DNA from 3 places in the Dyella humi genome. Region 3 is predicted to be linked to each of the others. Evidence: riboswitches for the same ligand, from Rfam matches in the RefSeq annotation. Region 3 holds a riboswitch; each other region holds the start of a gene.
What was found. Region 3 has a riboswitch for cobalamin ahead of metE (5-methyltetrahydropteroyltriglutamate--homocysteine S-methyltransferase). Riboswitches for the same ligand answer to the same signal wherever they lie in the genome.
Positions count from the first base shown of each region.

Region 1: it holds a riboswitch for cobalamin, as region 3 does, so the genes downstream of both, cobO (cob(I)yrinic acid a,c-diamide adenosyltransferase) here and metE (5-methyltetrahydropteroyltriglutamate--homocysteine S-methyltransferase) in region 3, are expected to answer to the same signal.
Region 2: it holds a riboswitch for cobalamin, as region 3 does, so the genes downstream of both, ISP18_RS15715 (ribonucleoside-diphosphate reductase subunit alpha) here and metE (5-methyltetrahydropteroyltriglutamate--homocysteine S-methyltransferase) in region 3, are expected to answer to the same signal.

Region 1 covers NZ_JADIKI010000023.1:2,375,636-2,382,784, reverse strand. The annotation lists gene ISP18_RS21550 (cobyrinate a,c-diamide synthase) at 1-720, opposite strand, end outside; gene cobO (cob(I)yrinic acid a,c-diamide adenosyltransferase) at 717-1,319, opposite strand; cobalamin riboswitch at 1,450-1,668, opposite strand; gene ISP18_RS21540 (TonB-dependent receptor plug domain-containing protein) at 2,225-4,717, shown strand; gene ISP18_RS21535 (DUF5690 family protein) at 5,098-6,390, shown strand; gene phnN (phosphonate metabolism protein/1,5-bisphosphokinase (PRPP-forming) PhnN) at 6,393-7,019, opposite strand; gene ISP18_RS21525 (DUF1045 domain-containing protein) at 7,016-7,149, opposite strand, start outside.
Region 2 covers NZ_JADIKI010000023.1:990,570-997,718, forward strand. The annotation lists gene ISP18_RS15680 (efflux RND transporter periplasmic adaptor subunit) at 1-59, opposite strand, end outside; gene ISP18_RS15685 (c-type cytochrome) at 518-1,039, shown strand; gene ISP18_RS15690 (alpha/beta hydrolase) at 1,156-1,842, shown strand; gene zapE (cell division protein ZapE) at 1,953-3,062, shown strand; gene ISP18_RS15700 (peptidase C13) at 3,168-3,554, shown strand; gene ISP18_RS15705 (demethoxyubiquinone hydroxylase family protein) at 3,725-4,246, opposite strand; gene ISP18_RS15710 (hypothetical protein) at 4,454-4,750, shown strand; cobalamin riboswitch at 4,852-5,057, shown strand; gene ISP18_RS15715 (ribonucleoside-diphosphate reductase subunit alpha) at 5,359-7,149, shown strand, end outside.
Region 3 covers NZ_JADIKI010000023.1:2,233,423-2,240,571, reverse strand. The annotation lists gene ISP18_RS20990 (nucleoside permease) at 1-249, shown strand, start outside; gene dusB (tRNA dihydrouridine synthase DusB) at 333-1,319, shown strand; gene ISP18_RS20980 (alpha/beta hydrolase) at 1,391-2,281, shown strand; gene ISP18_RS20975 (class I SAM-dependent methyltransferase) at 2,366-3,196, shown strand; cobalamin riboswitch at 3,251-3,462, shown strand; gene metE (5-methyltetrahydropteroyltriglutamate--homocysteine S-methyltransferase) at 3,661-5,931, shown strand; gene metK (methionine adenosyltransferase) at 6,164-7,149, shown strand, end outside.

The DNA.
Region 1 (7,149 bases), 140 kb from region 3:
AATGTGTTTGCCTTGCAACAGCGGTGGAATGGACTCAGCGAGCGGCGACTGGAATACGACGGGCGGCGGCAACTCGGTCGCGGCGTGCTGTGACCATGCATCCGCTAACGCATCGAGGCGCGCATCGAGATCGGACAATTCATCTGCGGCGATCAGGCCCAGATGCCGTTCCGGCAAAGCCAGACGATCATCGCGAGGCAACGCGCCCAGCCAGTGCAGCGAGGCAGGCAAACTCTCCTGCAGCAACTGCGCGTGATAGGCGCTGCCAATGCGATTAGCTGCTACGCCGTACATCGACAGCCCTTCGCGATAGCTCGCCAAACCGCAAGCCAGTGCGCCAAAGGTTTGCGCCATCGCCGAGCCGTCGATCACAGCCAGCACCGGCAGGCCCAATTGCTGTGCAAGATCGGCGCTGGAAGGTGCGCCGTCGAACAGACCCATCACACCTTCCACCAGGATCAGGTCGGCGTCACCCGCTGCATCGAACAGGCGTCGGCGCACATCTGTCTCGCCGCACATCCATAGGTCAAGCTGATAGACCGGTGTGCCCGCGGCGCGCGCGAGCACCATAGGATCGAGAAAATCCGGCCCCGTCTTGAACACGCACACGCGTCGCCCCTGCCGTGCATGCCAACGCGCGAGCGCAGCAGTGACCGACGTCTTGCCCTGCCCGGATGCGGGCGCGGAAACTAGCAAGGCGGGGCAATGGCGAATGCTCACAACTCGATACCCTTCTGCGCCTTGATACCCGCGTCGAACGCATGCTTCACCACGCGCATTTCGGTCACCGTATCGGCGACGGCGACGAGTCCATCCGGCGCGCCACGGCCGGTGATCACCACGTGTTGGCGCGGCGGGCGCGCGGCCACGGCGTCGAGCACCTGCTCGAGCTGCACGTACTGTTTGACCAGCGCGATATTGAGCTCATCCAGCAGCACGAAATCGTAAGCGGGATCGGCCAGCATGCCCGCGGCAATCTTCCACGCCGCCTGCGCTGCTTCGATGTCGCGCGCCTTGTCTTGGGTTTCCCAGGTAAAGCCCTCGCCCATCACGTGGTAATCGAGTTGATCGTCGGCGAAGCGGCGAAAGAAGGCTTCTTCGCCGGTAGAGAACGTGCCCTTGATGAACTGCACCACGCCGCAATGGAAGCCGTGACCGAGCGAACGCGCCAGCATGCCGAAGCCGGAGGAACTCTTGCCCTTGCCGTTGCCGGTGTTCACCACCAGCACGCCACGATCGATGGTGGCCCGGGCGATCTTGCGGTCGACCAATTCTTTCTTACGCTGCATACGTTCACGGTGACGCTCTTCCGGCGTCATGGCGTCGCGTGATGGGTGGTCGCTCATACATCCTCCGCATGCCCGGCGTACTCGCCAGGCGTTACAAGCGGCAGAGGGAATGAAACGGCACCGGTACTCACGCAGCGGCCCGTGACGCGGCCCTCCGCCTGTCCGGTTTCAAGCCTGGGCCGGTCTCCGGGCTCGCGAGCGAAGGCCTGTGCCTTCCGGTCCACGCCTTCCCATGCGCGCAGCACAGTGGCGGTGTGTGGATCGCGTTGCTCGCCTACCGTTGCGGGGGCAGCTCCGGCATGGCCGCATCGCGACGCACCGGATTCCCGTTTCAACCACCGGCCAATGCCGGCAGTCACCTCAAGCCCGGGCATCTTAGAGGGTGGCTTGCAGTGCGCCTAGCCTAGGGATGCTCTGATCTATTCCACGTACCCGGCATGACGTCCAGAAGGCTCGCAGGGTGTGTTGCGCGGCGCAGGGCAGACTGGCCCCGCGCGGCGCAGCCTGCGGGCCTTCTGGACGTCACCCCGTCCTTTAATTTCAAAATGTTGGGGCCGCATTGCATGCGCGCAGCGCTTCGCCTCAGCGTCTCGACAGATAGCCGGTCTGCCTTCGCCGCTGCGACAAACCGCTGCGTGCATGCAATGCGGTGACGGGTGCGTGGAATAGATCAGAGCATCCCTAGTGTCTACATAAGTGTCTACATATGGCCTGCATGGCCCTTGACGGTACTCGACCGAAGCGCAATGGTTGGATCGCATGAACTTGCATCGTCACTAGCGGCAGGGAAAGTCGATTAACCGCATGTTCGGCATGGATATTTCCATTTGGACTTTTAGGCGTCCAAGCATTCGTTGCGACCAACCGCCGTTGTCACTAATCTGCAATTGCTGCACAGCAACAGCGATAACAACACGCTAGGGGCACACTCCAACATGAAGCAAGACAACAACTCGCCCTACCAGGGCAAGCTCGCTACTCGTTCCGGCCGGGCTCGCTTTCTCACCGCTTCCATCCTGCTCGCACTCGCTTCTACCGTTGCCGCGCAAGACACCTCGCAAACGCCGTCGCAACCCAACAACGCGAAGAATCTGCAGGCCGTGATCGTGACCGGCACACGCGCGCAGAACCGCACCGATAGCACGTCGCTGTCCCCGATCGACGTGGTCCCCGCTTCGGCGCTGCAAAGCACCGGCACCAATGAACTCTCCACCGCGCTGGCGCGCCTGATTCCATCGCTGAATTTTCCGCGTCCTGCCGCCACCGACACCACCGACTCGCAACGTCCCGTGCAGTTGCGCGGCCTGGCACCGGATGAAGTGCTGGTGCTGGTCGACGGCAAGCGCTGGCACACCAGCGCGATGGTGAACGTGGATGGCACCATCGGCCGCGGCTCGGCGCCGGTGGATCTCAACACCATTCCGCTTTCCGCCATCGATCACATCGAAGTGCTGCGCGACGGTGCTTCCGCGCAATACGGCTCCGACGCGCTCGCGGGTGTGATCAACATCATCCTGAAGCATGGCGCGCAAGGCGGCTCGGTCGAGCTGGACGGCGGACGCTTCCAGCGCGGTGGCGGCAAGCAATGGCAGGGCTCGGCCAACTTCGGCATTCCGCTAAACGGCGACAAGGGCTGGCTGCGCATCAGCCTGGACGATGGCCACCAGGATCCGACCAACCACGGCGGCACCGACATCCGCTATCCGCAGCTGGGATCCAAGCAGGTGTTCGGCGACCCGACGGTGAGCCAGCACAACCTGTTCTTGAATGCGCAGTACGACATTACGAAAGATGTGCAGTTCTACGCGTTCGGCAGCTATCACGAGCGCAATGCGATTTCCGATGAGTTGTATCGCAATCCGTTCGGTTATCCATCGTCGGTGAAGTCGGCACTCACTGCGCTATATCCCGATGGCTATCAGCCACTGCTGCAGGCGCGCAGCACCGACCAGTCGCTGGTCGCTGGCGTGCGCGGCACCACCAGCGACGGCTGGCGCTGGGACGTGAGTGCCAACTACGGCGGCAACCGTGTATCGCTAGATACCATACACACCGCCAACTACGCCTTCCTGCACGACTTCGGCTACACGCCCACCCAATTCTTCGATGGCATCGTTTCGTCCGCGCAGCAGTTGGCGGACGTCGACGTGGCGAAGGATTTCAACCTGAGCTGGCTACCCAATGCGGTGACGCTCGCCTTCGGTGCGGAATACAAACGCGACACGTACCAGATCAGCGCAGGCGATCCGAGCTCTTATTACGTGGGCACGTCCGGTGTGAGCGGCGGTGCGCAGGGTTTCAGCGGCTACAGCCCAGTGAACGTGGGATCCTGGAGCCGCAGCGACTGGGCGCAGTACGTGAGCGTGGAAACCAACCTCACCGACAAACTCGGTACGTCGCTCGCCGTGCGGCATGAGGATTACAACGACTTCGGCAACACCGTTTCCGGCGCACTGGCCGCCCGCTACGACTTCACGTCGCGCTTCGCGCTGCGCGGCAGCGTATCGAGTGGCTTCCGCGCGCCCTCGCTGGCGCAGGAGGACTACTCGCAGATCGGCTCGCTGTACCTCACACCAAGCAGCGCGGGACCGGGCGTCGCACCAGGCATCTACCAGACCGGCTTGCTGCCGGTGAGCAATCAGGTGGCGCAATTGCTGGGTGCGCAAGCCTTGCGACCGGAGCGCTCGCACAACTACACCATAGGCGCGGTGTTCAACCCGATTGATCCGCTCACGATCACCTTCGACCTGTACCAGATCAACATCTACAACCGCGTCGTGCTTTCCAACACGTTGAGCGGCCTGAACCGACCGGCGGTGGTGGCTTATCTGGCCGCGAACGGCGTCACCAACGTGGCCTTCAGCTCGGCACAGTACTTCACCAATGCGGTGGATACGCGTACCCAGGGCGGCGACCTGGTGACGAGCTATCGCTCCGACTTCGGCAATGCCGGCGTGCTGGATAGCACCCTGAGCTACAACTACAACCGCACGCAAGTTACACATGTGGCGCCCAACCCGACGCAACTGGATGCGCTGGGCCTGCAGCTGCAGCGTGTGACCTACCGCGACATCAAGGGTCTGCTGGCCAACTCTACGCCGCGTAGCAAGCTGATCCTCAACGAGAACTACACGCTGAGCCATTGGGTGTTCAACGGCAACCTCACCCGCTACGGAAGCTTTACCGCGTACAGCAACAGCTCCTACTTGTTGAACCAGACTTACAACCCGCAATGGGTGCTGGACCTGGCCGGCAGCTACAACCTGGACAACTGGACGTTTACGCTGGGCGTAGACAACGCCACCAACAGCTATCCGAACAAGACAATCGCCGCGAACAACGTCAACGGCACCATCCCGTATTCAAATTTTTCACCCGCGGGCTTCAATGGGCGTTACTATTACACCAAAGTGATCTATCACTGGTGATTTGAGCCCACTGCCAAACTCGTGCGACACATGCACAAAAATCCCGGCCATGAGCCGGGATTTTTTTGTCCGCGTGATGGCGCGCGTGCATGTCACGTGAAGTGAAACAACTGGTCGATGCGCTTGCGCGGACATATGGAAAACGGACTGCTGAGCACGACCGAACCGCCGCACTGACAACATCCTTTGCCGGGATCGCTCCTCTCCCGATGCTGGTATCTACATGACTGTGTGGAACGCTCCCTCTTCCTTCCGGAGAGAGGGGGGCTGATTGCTGCCCTAGACCTTACCCATCCCGAGCCTAGCGATCGCCATGCCGCTGTAACGCGACACGTCCACCCTGCCGGTATCGCCAAATCGGCCATTTGCCGGATGCTTTCGTGCCCCTCTCGTCGCGTCTTTACCGTCATCCCGCGCTGATCAACTTGCTAGCCGGCTCAGCCGCGTTTCTGGCTTATGCGTCGATGTATGCCTTTCGCAAGCCATTCACAGCCGCATCCTTTCAGGGCATTCATCTAGCTGGTGTCGATTACAAAGTGTGGCTGGTGATTGCCCAGGTGGTGGGTTACATGCTGAGCAAGGTGCGGGGGATCACCTGGATCGCCGAAATCCAGCGCCAGCATCGCGCACGCACGCTCGCCGGGCTGATCGGCTTCTCCTGGATCGCGCTATTGGGTTTCGCGCTGATCCCGGCGCCATGGAATATTCCGTTCCTGTTTCTCAACGGCCTGCCGCTAGGGATGGTGTGGGGCGTGATCTTCGGCTATCTGGAAGGCCGCCGCGGCACTGAGCTGATGGGCGCCCTTATGTGCGCCAGCTTCATCGTGGGCTCGGGCGTGGTGAAATCGGTGGGTATGTGGCTGATGCTGCGCTGGCATGTGAGCGAGTTCTGGATGCCATTCACCACCGGCATGTTGTTTATTGCACCACTGTGCCTGGCGACCTGGATTCTGGAACACCTGCCCGCGCCCGATGCCGCCGACGTTGCTGCGCGCAGCGTGCGCCTGCCGATGGATGCGGCTACGCGGCGCGCCTTCCTGGCTCGTTTCCTGCCCGGCATCGCGATGATCGTGATGGCCTATGTGGCGCTGACGGTCACGCGCGATTTTCGCGACAACTTCGCGGCGGAAATCTGGAGCGATCTCGGCCGCGGTAGCGACGCCTCAGTGTTTGCCGAGACCGAAGTGCCGATCGCCATAGCCGTGCTGATCATCACCGCATGCACCATGATCGTGCGCAATAACCTGCGAGCATTGATGCTCAATCACGTATTGATCTTCGGCGGCTTCTGCATCGCCGTGTGCGCCACCTGGATGCACAATCACGCCATGATCGATCCGTTGGGCTGGATCGGTTTGAGTGGTTTCGGCCTGTATCTGGCCTACGTGCCGTACAACGCCACTTTCTTCGAACGCATGTTGGCGACGTTCCGGGTCGGCGGCAATGTGGGCTTCATCATGTATATCGCCGACAGCAGCGGCTATATGGGTAGCGTGGCGGTGATCCTGGTGAAGGAATTCGGTGGCATGCATCTGTCGTGGGCATCGTTCTACGCGCAGACGGTGATGACGCTGTCCAGTATCGGCATGCTGATCACGCTGGTGTCGGCGCTGTATTTCTACGAGAAGGCGCGGCGGGCGCGCGTGTCGATACCAGTGGCGGCTGCGGCGTAATGTCATTCCTGGAATAACGGCGAGCCATAATCCATGGCCTGGGCAGTGCCTTCCGTCTCCCGCCCTTCCCTGCCGCGCATGGACTCGCGCGCCTCGCAAATCGCCCGCAAAAGCAGCGCGCCTGCTTCCGCAACACTGTCATCATTGCGGATAAGCAGACTGCCGGGCGGCACCGGATAGGCTTGCGCACGCTGCAGACGCGCGGCGATATCCGCTTCCGTTTCCCGTCCGCGCGCGGCAAGCCGTTGTGCAATGCGCTCAGCGCTGGCGGTGATCAGCACCGGCTGCAGATTGTCAAAGCGCTGGCGCGCGAGTTCGAAGGCGGCGCGTGAACCGTTTGCCAGCACGTCCATGCCATGCGCCAGCCAGTGCAGGACTTCGCTGCCGATACCGTAGTGAAGCCCGTGTGCTTGCCAGCTCAGCACGAACAGGCCACGTTGTTCGCGCAGTCGGAACTCATCCTCACTCAGCGCTACATGGTTTTCACCGCCGGCATGCGCAGGCCGGGTGATGTAGCGGTGCGCGCACAGCACACCGTGCGCTGCGCCCTGCTGCCGTATCCAGGCCAGCACGCTGTCCTTGCCGGCGCCGGAAGGACCCATCACGTAATACAGACGCCCCTCGTTCATGCCGCGGCCCTCAGCGGCAGAATCGCAAGCTGCTCGAACGCCGCGCCCGGCGCCGGCTCACGGCAAAGGGTGAGTGCGTTGATGTATGCACGGGGCACGGGGTCCAGCTTCGGCAGCAGGTATGTGCGCA
Region 2 (7,149 bases), 1.2 Mb from region 3:
ACCCCGCCCACCACAACTACTGCGATCACGATCAACGCGATCTTCCAAAAACGCGACATGTGAAACTCCTGGAATGAACGGCGGAACCACCCGACTCCACCAGCGCAAACAACGCACTCTTGCCCTAACTCTTGCGAATAAGCATAGGGGTTGCTGAACGATCTTGGACAATGCCAGTTGACACGGGTGCCTAATGACCGATGGCACGGTCCGACGAGCTGAATCCGAAAGCTTAGAGCGTAACAGTCGGCCATGACCGTACGCCTGCAGATTGAGAACTGGCCTACTTTACTAAAGACCAAGGACAAATCGCCGCGGCATGTCGCTGACAATCCGATGGGGCGGCATCTCAACTTTTTGCAGGCTTCATCTATACTCCGGGGCTTGTTGCCTGTGACGAGCGGATCGTTCCGATCGGCCGCGGCATGGTCGCCAGGGGCGCCAAGGTACGTCACGGGAACGTGGCGGCTTTCCAGATTAATCACATGATGACTGGAGTACTTGCGTGAGCGGTTCCATGAGCAAATCCGACCAGAGTTTCCTGCATCAGTTTTCGTTGCTTATCGCCGGCCTTGGCGTATTGACCCTGGTCCTGATCTTCACCGCTTGGACGATCTACGAGCACGAACCGAAGGAAACCGACCCGAACGCTGCGCAACAGCTTTCGGCCAGCCTCGCCCCCAACGGCGCGGTCTACGCCGGCAATACCGGCCGCGCTGCCATGCTGGCCGCGCAGGAAGCCGCCGCCAAGGCCGCCGCCGCGCAAGTCGCCTACGGTGGCACCACCGACGGCAAGACGATCTACGACAATCTCTGCCACAGCTGCCACACGGCCGGCGTGGCGGGCGCACCCGTGTTGGGCAACAAGACGATGTGGGGACCGCGCATCGCCGAGGGCCTGGATACGCTAATCAAGCACGCCACCGACGGCTATAAGGGGCCGGACGGCAACTTCATGCCGGCGAAGGGCGGCAATCCCTCGCTGAACGATGCGCAGGTGAAAGCCGCGGTGACGTGGATCGTGGATCAGGCGAAATAATTTTCGCTCTCGCGCTGCATGCAACGCCGCCTTCGGGCGGCGTTTTGTTTTTTTGGCCAGGATGACGGTGAGACAACGGCAAACGTCCGCCAACGCCAGGCAGCTATCATTACGCCATGACTCCCGCTGCCCCCTCCCCCGCTCCGTCCACTTTCCCGGACGCACTCACCGAATTCACCCTGCCAGGTCCCGTCGGCCCACTCGAGGCCATCAGCGACGTGGCTGAGCGCCCAGGCGCACGCCGCGGCGTGGTGGTGATCTGCCATCCCAACTCCAAGGATGGCGGCACCATGCGCAACAAAGTGGTGACCATGCTGGAGCGCAGTCTGCGTGAGGGCGGCATGGACACGCTGCGCTTCAACTTCCGCAGCGCTGGTGATTCGGCCGGCGAATACGACAACGGTCGGGGCGAGAGTGACGATCTCGCCGCCGCGGTGGCGTGGGTGCGCAGCGTACGCCCAAATGACGTACTGTGGCTCGCCGGCTTTTCCTTCGGCAGCTACGTAACACTGCGTAACGCTGTGAAGTTGAAAGCCGATGCGCTGATCAGCATCGCGCCGCCGGTAGGTCGCTGGTCGCACGAAGCACTCGCACTACCCACCTGCCCATGGCTGGTGGTGATGGGCGAAGAAGACGAGATCGTGGAACCGCAAGCGGTGTTCGACTGGATCGACAGCCTCGAAGAGCCGCCGGAACTGGTCCGCATGCCCGAGACCGGTCATTTCTTTCATCGTCGGCTGATGGATCTGCGCGGTGCGGTGAAACACTGGATGCAGGATTATCCGCCGCCTGTGCGTGATTAATGCGCCAGCCCAATCGCACTAAACGCTTCGCTTGCCCATATGGTCGTCATTCCCGCGAGAAATGACGGCAGCGGCGTTACAGATCAACATTCACGCAAGATTGCTTCTCCATGACCGAACTATCCCCCAGCGCCCGTTACCAGGAAGGCGTCGCCGCACACCGCTGGAGTTCCGATCCCGCGCAACTTACCGTGCTGCCGGAATTCGACCGCATGCAGGCGGCATTATGTGCTGCGCGCGAAAACGGCAACGGCCTGTTCGACCGCCTGAAATCCCTGCTCGGCGGCGAAGAGCGCCAGGCCGTGCCAGGGCTGTACCTGTGGGGCAGCGTCGGGCGTGGCAAGACCTTCCTGATGGATCTGTTTGCCTCCAGCCTGCCGCACGGTGTGGCGCTGCGACGTCACTTCCATCGCTTCATGGGCGAGGTGCACGAAAACCTGCGCGAGCTGGGCGAACGACAGGACCCGCTGGTCGAAGTGGCCGCGGGCATCGCCGCGCGTTGCCGCGTGCTGTGCCTGGACGAATTCCTGGTCAATGACATCGGCGATGCGATGATCCTGGCCAATCTGCTGGAAGCCTTATTCGCGCGCGGTGTCACGCTGGTCACCACGTCGAACACCGCGCCCGACAACCTCTACAAAGATGGCTTGCAGCGCGCACGCTTCTTGCCTGCTATCGCCTCGATTAAGCAGCAATGTCATGTGGTGGAGATGATCTCAGCCCACGACTGGCGCCTGCGCGCGCTCACCCATGCACCGGTTTACCACACACCACCCGGCGCCGAGGCCGAACGCGAATTGCAGCGCATCTTCGCCAGCCAGGCGCAGAGCGAGATCATCGAAGGTGGCGAGATCGTCATCAACGATCGACCGATTCCGGTGCGCAGGCGTGCTGGCAATATCCTGTGGTTCGACTTCGCCGCGCTGTGCGACGGGCCGCGCGCGGTCGCCGATTACATCGAGTTGGCCAAGAGCGCGCCGGCGATCATCCTTTCCAACGTGCCGCAGTTCAGCATCTACAGCGAGGACCCGGCCAAGCGCTTCGTGCAACTGGTCGACGAGTTCTACGATCGCCACGTGAAGCTGATTCTTTCCGCGGCCGCGCCGATCACCGAACTGTATGACGGTGAGCGCTTGCGTGCGGAGTTTGGTCGTACCGAGTCGCGGTTGATCGAGATGCAGAGCCAGGAGTATCTGGCGCTGGAGCATCGGCCGGAGTAAAGCACCGCATTTCGCACGAACAGTCATTGCGGCAAGACGGATGCTTCACCTCGCAGGGCCTGAACTGGTACGTTGCGGCTTTCCGCCCTGCCATGGAATCGCGCCATGCTGACCTTCATCGCACTTGCATTGCTCGCCGGCGCGCAGCCCACCACTTCGGCAGATGCATTCACCGCACGCGTACAGCGCGCCAAGATGGTCGAAGCCGGCCCCACCGGCCCGGCCTACCAGAAACAATTCTGGGCCAAGACCGGCAATCCGATGACCGACGCATTGAAAGCTTGCCTGGCGAGCAACGCGCCCGCGGACAAATCACCCTTCACGCTGGTTGCGGATATTTCGCCCGATGGACATCCCCTGCACGTGGACGTGCGTGCGCCGACGCCGGTCGCAAAGTGCCTCGATGGCCAGTTCTCAGCGTGGACATTTCCCGCGCCGCCAAAACTGTCCGATGCCGTCGATTATCCGATTGAAATCGATGTGAGCATGTAAGCGCGCTCGAATTCGGGTATCGCCCTAGGAGCACCCGCACCGGACTTGCAACTATCGTTCGTGGCGCGGATGGATGACACCCCTGATCGCGTTTCGCGATCTGCACAGCCGGACGTTGCGCCGGCAATAGCCTTCATCCATTCCAGTCGAAAGCGGATGCTTCGTATCGGTCAGAATCTCATCCCCAACCAGATTACCGATTCGGTTGCCGCAGAGACCACAGGTTTCAGAATTCGATACCAAAGGCTATTTTCGAGAACGTGTGAAGCCGCCTGATCATGGTGCATTCGCTCCTCCGTGACGATGGCTGAGATCGCGAAGACGGCAGCCCCATCTATGTCACGGAGGTCAACCAGCTGTCTCTCTAGGTGCCGGAGCACCACGCTCTCGACTGCCACCGTAGTCGCTGAAATAGCTGAGCGCCCCAACAAGCCAGTCAAGATGCCGAGCGACAAACCACCAATGCCGCACAACCAATAGCTCCTGCACCGGCGCCGCCCTCTACGTTTCAGCTCATTACCGAAGATTTCCCTATGACCTCGTTCATGCGCGCGAAATTCGGCAAGCTCTGGAACCAAATCTCTCGCGAAGAGCCTGGCTATCATGATCTGGCCCGTATAGATGGATATGGCACCAAACTCGCCAGCGTGGTTGACCTTAAGGATTCGACTGCCGAGATCCGTCCCTGTCATTGCTCCCCCTGCGAATCGCCCAGCCCCTATCGTAATGTCTGCTCTGGGTTGCGAAAGCGGACATAGGCGCAAGATCAATGTTGGTTTTGAAAGTCCAGGAATAGGAATAGAGGTTGAGTAGGGCGAGGTTTGGCGCTCGCTTACTCCGACAAGCTTGCCTCACACCTTGCGCTACGATCCGCCCGTCACTCACATGGAGTCGGCTGCATGCGCGCACCCACCGGTTCGGTCGTTGGGCTCTGTTCCGCCTCCGCCACGATGTCGGCGATGGGGATGGCTTTCCTTGGTTACTGGGGTGTGCACGAACCCACGCCCTGGAACACGCGCGACATCGTGGTGGTGTGCCTGGCTTTTCTCAGCTTCATGGCGCTGGGGGCGACGATCTGGATCGCCACCACGCCCGTACCGGAGGGTGCCATCGAACGCATCGCGCCGGCGCGCCGCAGTTTTGCGGTGGGCCTGGTGCTGATGTGGGTGGGGATCATCGTAGCCATCGTTCGCTAGAAAAAATCGCATCTTCCGCAAGCCCGCGTCCCGCTTGGGTTAACACCGCTTATCCACCGGCTTATCCACAAATTCTTGGGTTGACCGGGCCAGGTAACCCCGATATGTTGTGCTCCGTCGGTCGCCACCCCTGATCATGTCGGGGGCGGCAAGGGAATCCGGTGGAAATCCGGAACTGCCCCGCAGCGGTAAGTGGAGACGAAAGCCCGAGTACGCACTGGCCTTCGAGCCGGGAAGCGGGGCGAGTAGGCGCATCGCAAGGTGCACATCCGCAAGTCCGAAGACCTGCCGACACGGCATGACCGGAGCGTCATGCCGCCGGTGACGGCCTCCGCGGGAGGGGCGTACGCACGACGTGGAAGTCACACGTATCGCGCGAACGACCACGGCAAGCCGCCATTTCAGCCCTGCGCGCGGGAGCAGGCGGTTGAGTCCAAAGGAGTCTGTCCGCTCAAACCGGAATTTTCCGGACCGGACCGATTCCGCAGCCCGGAGCGTCCGACATGCAGCCTATCGATACCGAATCGCGCGAGCGCACAGCCGACCGCGCGGATACCGCCGTCTTTTCCGCCGACGCTGCCACGTCGGCCATTGCCACCACTGTCACAATGTCCGCTACCGCCGAAGCACCTTTCACCCTGACCCCTCCGCACAACCCCGGCCAGATGCGCGTCACCAAGCGCAATGGTCGCCAGGAGGTGGTCGACGTCAGCAAGATCGTCCGCGCCGTGACGCGCAGCGCCGAAGGCCTGCACAGCGTCGATCCGCTGCGCGTGGCGCTGAAGACCATCGGCGGCTTGTATGACGGCGCCACCACGCAAGAGCTGGACCAGCTCTCCATCCGCACCGCCGCCGCACTGACCGCGGAAGAGCCCGAATACGGCCAGCTAGCCGCGCGCCTGCTCGGCGCCTTCATCGACAAGGAAGTGAGCGGGCAGGAAATCCAGAGTTTCTCGCAATCCATCGCGCGTGGCGCGGAGCTGGGCATCGCCAACGCGCGCCTGCGCGATTTCGTGGCCGCAAATGCGCGCAAACTCAACGATGCGATCGATCCGCTCGCCACGCGCCGCTTCGAATACTTCGGCCTGCGCACGGTGTACGACCGCTACCTGCTGCGCCATCCGCAGCTGCGCAAAGTGATCGAGACGCCGCAGTATTTCTTCATGCGCATCGCCTGCGCGCTGGGCGGCAACGAGATCGGCGAAACGCTGGAGCTGTATCGCCTGCTTTCCTCACTGGAATACATCGCCAGCTCGCCCACGCTGTTCAACGCCGGCACCGCGCATGAGCAGCTGAGCTCCTGCTTCCTGCTGGATTCGCCGCTGGATTCGCTGGAATCGATCTACGAGAAATACGGTGACGTAGCCAAGCTCAGCAAGTTTGCCGGCGGCATCGGCCTGGCCTATTCGCGTGTGCGTTCGCGCGGCTCGCTGATCAAGGGCACCAACGGCCATTCCAACGGCCTGGTGCCGTGGCTGAAGACGCTGGATGCCTCGGTCGCCGCGGTCAATCAGGGCGGCAAGCGCAAGGGCGCGGCCTGCGTGTACCTGGAGCCGTGGCACGCGGACATCGAGGAATTTCTCGAACTGCGCGACAACACCGGCGACGAAGCGCGCCGCACGCACAACCTCAACCTGGCCAACTGGGTTCCCGACGAATTCATGCGGCGCGTGGAGCACGACGGCAATTGGTCGCTGTTCGATCCCAAGATCGTCCCGCACTTCGTCGATACCTGGGGTGAAGCTTTCGAGCGCGCCTATCATCAGGCCGAAGCCGATGGCCTTGCCGTAAAGACGGTGAAGGCGCGCGAGCTGTACGCACGCATGCTGCGCACGCTGGCGCAAACCGGCAACGGCTGGATCACCTTCAAAGACCGCAGCAACGCCACCAGCAATCAGACGGCCAAACCCGAAAACGTCATCCATCTTTCGAACCTGTGTACGGAGATCCTGGAAGTCACCAACGCCGGCGAAACGGCGGTGTGCAATCTGGGTTCGGTCAACCTCGCCCGCCACGTGGTGGATGGCGCATTCGATTTCACCAAGCTCGCCGCCACGGTGCGCACCGCAGTGCGCCAGCTCGATCGCGTGATCGATCTCAACTTCTACCCGATCGATACCGCCGCCACTGCCAATCGCAAATGGCGACCGGTGGGCCTGGGTGTGATGGGCTTGCAAGATGTGCTCTTCAAGCTGCGCCTGCCGTTCGATTCGGCCGAAGCGCTGGAGCTTTCCACGCGCATCGCCGAGGAGATTTATTTCAACGCGCTGTCGCAATCGAATGCGCTGGCCGAGCAGCACGGCGCACATCCCGGTTTTGAGGAAAGCCGTGCAGCCAACGGCGAATTGCAGTTCGACTATTGGTCGAATGCGAAACCGCACGATGTCGCGCGCTGGGAT
Region 3 (7,149 bases):
GACCCGGCCATACGCGCCAGCGCGCAGGGCCTGTTCATGCTGATGACCAACGGCATCGGCGCCGTGCTGGGCAGCTCGATCAGCGGCGTGGTGATCGATATGTATTTCACCCGGCCCGACCACACGCTGGACTGGCACGGCATCTGGCTCAGCTTCGCCGCGTATGCGCTGGTGGTGGCCGTACTGTTCGTGTTCTTGTTCAGGCACAAGCATGTGCCTGAATCTCTGCACAGCGTTCCTGTGCACTGAGCGCAGCCTCTTGCGAGATTGCCCCTCACCCCAACCCTCTCCCCAGAGGGGAGAGGGAGATAGATCGCGGCTACAATACCCGGATGCAGATCGGCCCCTACCGCATCGACCCGCCCGTGGTGCTCGCGCCCATGGCCGGGGTCACCGACAAGCCTTTCCGCCTGCTGTGCAAACGGCTGGGCGCGGGGCTTGCCGTGTCCGAGATGACTACCGCCGATCCGCGCCTGTGGCGGACGCGCAAGTCGCTCAAGCGCATGGACCACGAGGGCGAGCCCGAACCGGTCAGCGTGCAGATCGCCGGCTACGACCCGGCCATGCTCGCCGAAGCCGCGCGCTTCAACGTGGCGAACGGCGCGCAGATCGTCGACATCAACATGGGCTGCCCGGCGAAGAAAGTGTGCAACGTGTGGGCCGGCTCCGCACTGCTGCAGGACGAACCGCTGGTCGCGCGCATCGTAAAAGCCGTGGTGGATGCGGTGGATGTGCCCGTCACGTTGAAGATCCGCACCGGCTGGGATCGCCAGCACAAGAACGCACTCACCATTGCGCGCATCGCCGAAGACAACGGCATCGCCGCGCTAGCCGTGCACGGCCGCACGCGCGCCGATAAATACGAAGGCGAAGCCGAATACGAAACCATCACCGCGGTCAAAGCGGCGGTGCGCATTCCAGTGCTCGCCAATGGCGACATCACCACGCCGCAGCAGGCCCGGCACATACTCGACGTCACTCGCGCGGATGCGGTGATGATCGGCCGTGGCGCGCAGGGCCGGCCATGGATTTTCCGCGAGATCGCGCATTACCTCGCCACCGGCGAACGGCTACCGGAACCTTCGCCCTCAGACGTATCAGCCATCTTGCTCGGCCATCTCGAACATCTCTACGCTTTCTATGGCGAGCAGGCCGGCGTGCGAATCGCTCGCAAGCATCTGGGCTGGTACGCGAAAGATCGCCCAGAAAATATAGCCTTTCGCGACGTGGTCAATCGCGCCGAGCATGCACACGATCAATTGTGCTTGACCCGCGAATACTTCGAGACGTTACAGAACAGCTGGCGTATCGCCGCCTGAACGTTGATCGCCGCAAACCCTTACGGCACTTGAACGGGCATCATCGGCAAATCGTCTCTGGTTTGCATGCCATGCTCCGCCTACCCCTTTCGCTTCGCCTGTTTCTTTTGCTCAGCTCGGTACTGCTGCTTAGCGGTTGCGAGGCGAGCTTGTTTGCCGGCTTGAACGCCACCGACCGGCGGGCAGGCATCGAAGCGCAGCGCGGTATCGTGTTCGATGAAGCACACGGCTTGAAGTTGGATGTTTATCGTCCCGTCGGTGTGGTGCATGCACCGATCGTGGTGTTCTTCTATGGCGGCAGTTGGGTGCACGGTGAACGTGCGTGGTATCGCTTCGTTGGCACTGCGCTGGCATCGCATGGCGTGGTGGCGGTTATCCCCGACTATCGCAAATATCCGCAGGTGAAGATGGATGGCTTCATGCAGGATGCGTCGCGAGCGGTTGCGTGGGTACACGAACATGCCCGAGCACTGGGTGGCAGTCCGGATGATCTGTTCGTGATGGGTCATTCGGCAGGCGGGCAGATCGGCGCGCTGCTGGCGACCGATCCATCCTGGCTGGCGCCTTACGATTTGCGTCCGAACGAACTGGCTGGCTTCATCGGCATGGCTGGCTGCTATGACTTCATACCGATTCCCGCGAACGAAAAGGACATGCTGGGCATGTTCGGTCGCGATGAAGCTTCGCAAGCCCGCGCCCAGCCGGTGCGCTTCGTGCACGGTGACGAGCCGCCCATGCTGCTGTTGCAGGGCAGCGCCGATCGCGAGGTCGATCTTTCCAATGCCCGGTCTCTCGCTCGTGCACTGCAAGCTCATCACGAAGATGTAACGCTGCGGATGTATCCAGGCGTAGGCCACAACGCATTGGTCTTTGCATTCTCTCGACCCTTCCACGCCGATGACCCTGCGCTGGAAGATGTACTGAGCTTTGTTCATGCGCATCCGGTAGCCGCCGTGCACTGATCGCCGTGCACTCCCCGATGACGATGCGTCGGAGTAACGTAGAAACCTGCTCCATCGCCCCTGATCCGCTGCGGACGTTTCGGCATGAACAGCATCGCTACCGGAGACTTCCCCTATATCCACGGGTTTTCCGGCGAGGAACAGACGCGCCTGGTGCGTCAGGCACGCATGTTCGAAAGCACCCTGTTCAGTCACATCGATTACAGCGGCGCGAGGCGACTGCTGGAAGTGGGTTGTGGCGTGGGCGCGCAAACAGAGATCCTGCTGCGGCGCTTTCCCGATCTGCACGTTACCGGCGTCGACCGTTCCCCGGCCCAGTTGGCCGCGGCCGAACGCCATCTCTCAGCTAAAGCCTGGTGCGAATCGCGCTTTGCGCTCCGGCAAGCCGATGCCGCCGATCTGCCATTCGCCGACCGCAGTTTCGACGCGGCTTATCTGTGCTGGGTGCTGGAACACGTGCCAAGTCCGGCGCGCGTGCTCAGCGAAGTGCGCCGCGTGCTGGCGCCTGGTGCGGTGGTGTACATCACGGAGGTACTGAACTCCTCGTTCTTCCTCGATCCGTATTCGCCCAATCTGCTGCGCTATTGGATGGCCTTCAACGACCATCAGTATGACAGCGGCGGCGATCCCTTCATCGGCGCCAAACTTGGCAACTTGCTGCTGGCTGGGGGATACCGCGACGTGCAGACGGAAGTAAAGAACGTGCACCTGGACAACCGCCAGCCTGGGCGGCGCAAGCAGATGATCGAGTTCTGGGAAGAACTGCTGCTCTCCGCCGCCGAACAGCTCATCACCACCGGCAAGACGGATGCAGGCACGGTGGAAGGCATGCGCAACGAGTTGCAGGCGGTGCGCAACGATCCGAACGCCGTGTTCTTCTTTGCGTTCGTGCAGGCACGGGCGATGGTGTATTGAGCTCACCCTTAGACGAGCCCCATCCCACGATTTGACCTAGGCTATCCATACGGCTATCGTTCGCCGCGTCGAGGCTTTCATCTCTCTATAAAGATAGAGAGATGAAATTAAAAGGGAAGCCGGTTTGAATCCGGCGCTGCCCCGCAGCGGTATGTGGAAACGACCTTCGCCATCAGCACTGGGCAGATGCCCGGGAAGCGGCGAACAGTAGGTGGCGTCATGCCTCGTCCACGAGCCCGAAGACCTGCCCCGACCGAAGCTGGCCGTTCGCAACGGTGCGCTTCGTACGACCTGGACTCCGCGGGGAGACCTGGCACGCGTCGCTCGCCGACGCGGCGTCGACCTGCCCGCGCTGCACCCAGTTCGCCCGCGGGGGCGAAGGTCGACGGTGCGCATCTCGGGCCACGCTCGCGGTCGCGCCTGCCTTCGTTCCTCTTTGCCATGCATCGCAATGAGGAATACACATGACACACACAACTTATCTCGGCTTTCCACGTATCGGCCGTCGCCGCGAACTGAAACGTGCACTGGAAAATTACTGGCGCGACGGCAACGCCACAGCACTCCTCGATACCGCGCGGGAGCTGCGGCAGCGACATTGGCAACTCGCCAGCGCGTGGGCGCAGACCGTCGCCGTCAACGACTTCTCGCTGTATGACCACGTGCTCGATACCGCGGTGCTGTTCGACGCCGTACCCGATCGCTACCGTCCGTTGCTGCGCGACGATCCGCTGGCCGGCTACTTTGCTATGGCACGCGGCAATCGCGAACTGCACGCGTTGGAGATGACCAAATGGTTCGATACCAACTACCACTATCTCGTGCCGGAACTGCACGCCGGTCAACGCTTTCGCCTTACCGTCAACAAGCCGTTGAATGAGTGGCTCGAAGCGCGTGCGCTGGGGCTGGATGCGCGCCCGGTGCTGCTGGGTCCGGTTTCGTTTCTGCGCTTATCCAAAACCGTGGATGGCAGCGATGCACTGAACCTGCTCGACGCGTTGCTTCCCGTTTACGCCGAACTGCTGAAGCAGTTGGCGCAAGCCGGCGTTCCTTGGATCCAATTGGACGAACCTTGCCTTGTGCAAGATCTGGATGCGGCCACCCGACACGCCTACGTCGCTGCTTACAACACCCTGGCGATCGGCCCGTCGCCCAAGCGGTTGCTGGCGACTTATTTCGGTGGACTTGGTGACAATCTGGAGCTTGCCGCCAAGCTGCCCGTCGATGGACTGCATGTCGATCTGGTGCGTGCGCCGGAACAACTCGACGACGTCCTGTTCGCGCTGCCCGAACATTGCGTTCTGAGCGCCGGCATCGTCGACGGGCGCAACATCTGGCGCAGCGATCCGCGACGCGTATTGCCGCTGCTGGAAAAAATAGCCGCATCGCGTGGAACCGAGCGCTTGTGGCTAGCACCATCCTGTTCGCTGCTGCACGTACCTTTCGATGCCGCGCAGGAAACCTCCTTGCCCGCCCCACTACGAAGCTGGTTGGCCTTTGCTCAGCAGAAGCTGGAAGAGCTTCGCCTGTATGCCGGCGCGCTGGACGACGATGACCGCGCCAAGGAGGCCCTGGTTGAACAAGGCTTCGTATTGGCCGCGCGCAAGCACGCGCCAGGCGTGCATCGAAGCGAAGTGCAGGCACGGGTGCATGCATTGAGCCCGCAAGCCACTCATCGGCGCTCGAATCTTCTCCATCGCCGCCGCGTACAGGCCGATACGCTGCAACTGCCGCCCTTGCCCACTACGACTATCGGCTCGTTCCCGCAGACCGATGCACTTCGCCAGGCGCGTGCCGATCACCGCGCCGGACGCATCGACAACGCCGCTTACGAAACCGTGCTGCGCGAGGAGATCGAACGCGTCATCCGCTTTCAGGAACGCATCGGCCTCGATGTGCTGGTGCATGGCGAACCTGAGCGCAACGACATGGTGGAATATTTCGGCGAACAGCTCGACGGCTTTGCCTTCACCCGAGGCGGCTGGGTGCAAAGCTACGGCTCGCGCTGCGTGAAGCCGCCGATCATCTGGGGTGACATATCGCGACCACAACCGATGACGGTGCGCTGGTCACGCTATGCGCAATCCCTTACCGACAAACCCGTCAAAGGCATGCTGACCGGCCCGGTGACGGTGTTGCAGTGGTCGTTCGTGCGCGACGATGTGTCGCGCGAGCAGGTCTGCCTGCAACTCGCCCTGGCTTTGCGCGACGAAGTGTGCGACCTAGAAAACGCCGACATCCGCGTGATCCAGATCGACGAACCGGCACTGCGCGAGGGTCTGCCGATCCGCCACGCCGAACACGCCGCCTATCTGGACTGGGCCGTGCGTTGCTTCCGCATTGCCGCTGGTGGTATTCGGGATGCCACCCAGATCCATACGCATATGTGCTACGCCGAATTCAACGACATCATCGAAGCAGTCGCCGCACTGGACGCCGATGTCATTTCCATCGAGAGCAGCCGCTCACGCATGGAACTGCTGCAGGCCTTCGAGGATTTCCGCTATCCGGGCAGCATCGGCCCCGGCGTGTACGACATCCATTCGCCGCGCGTGCCGTCGCAGGCGGAAATGACCGACCTGCTCGAACGCGCACTTACCGTGCTCGAACCAGGACAGCTGTGGGTCAATCCGGATTGCGGACTCAAGACGCGTGGCTGGAAGGAAACCGAGCCGGCCCTCGTCGCGATGGTGAATGCGGCGCAAGCCGTGCGCGCCGCGTTGACCGAGACCTGATCTCTTAGGCTTGAATGCCAATCCCAGCATCACCGCAAATCGTATTGCTGGGGTTGTCACCCCAGCCTACGCTGGCACGGCCCCTCCCCGCTTTGGGGAGGGGTTGCCTGAACCCTAGATTGCACCGTCACATTGATATGCCAGACTGACCAGTGAAACCCGGAGCAGGGGCGTGTATCATCCGCAATTCCCCTTTCCATCTCTTTATCCGTAAAGAAGGATATAAGCCACGATGAGCAACTACCTCTTCACCTCCGAATCGGTCTCCGAAGGCCATCCGGACAAGGTCGCTGACCAGATCTCCGACGCCGTGCTAGACGCGATCCTCGCCCAGGATCAGCGCGCCCGCGTGGCCTGCGAAACCATGGTGAAGACCGGCGTGGCGATTGTCGCCGGCGAAATCACCACCAGCGCCTGGATCGACCTGGAAGCGCTCACCCGCAAAGTGATCGTGGACATCGGCTACGACTCCAGCGAGGTCGGCTTCGACGGCGAGACCTGCGGCGTGCTGAACCTGATCGGCAAGCAGTCGCCGGACATCAACCAGGGCGTGGACCGCAAGAAGCCCGAAGAACAGGGCGCCGGCGACCAGGGCCTGATGTTCGGCTACGCCACCAACGAAACCAAAGATTTCATGCCGGCGGCGATCTACTACTCGCACCGCCTGGTGGAACAGCAGGCCAAGGTCCGCAAGAAGAAGAACTCGCCGCTGCCGTGGCTGCGTCCGGACGCCAAGAGCCAGGTCACCCTGCGCTATGAAAACGGCGAGGCCACCGCGATCGACGCCGTGGTGCTGTCCACCCAGCACGATCCGAGCGTGAAGCAGAAGGACCTGGTCGAAGCCGTACGCGAGCACATCCTGAAGCCCGTGCTGCCGACCAAGCTGCTGCACAAGGGCACCAAGTTCCACATCAACCCGACCGGCAAGTTCGTGATCGGCGGCCCGGTGGGCGACTGCGGCCTGACTGGCCGTAAGATCATCGTCGACACCTACGGTGGCTGGGCCCGTCACGGCGGTGGCGCGTTCTCGGGCAAGGATCCGTCCAAGGTGGATCGTTCGGCCGCTTACGCCGCACGTTACGTGGCTAAGAACATCGTGGCCGCCGGCATTGCCGACCGCTGCGAAGTGCAGGTGAGCTACGCCATCGGCGTGGCCGAGCCCACCTCGATCTCGGTCACCACCTTCGGTACCGGCAAGCTCAGCGACGACAAGATCGA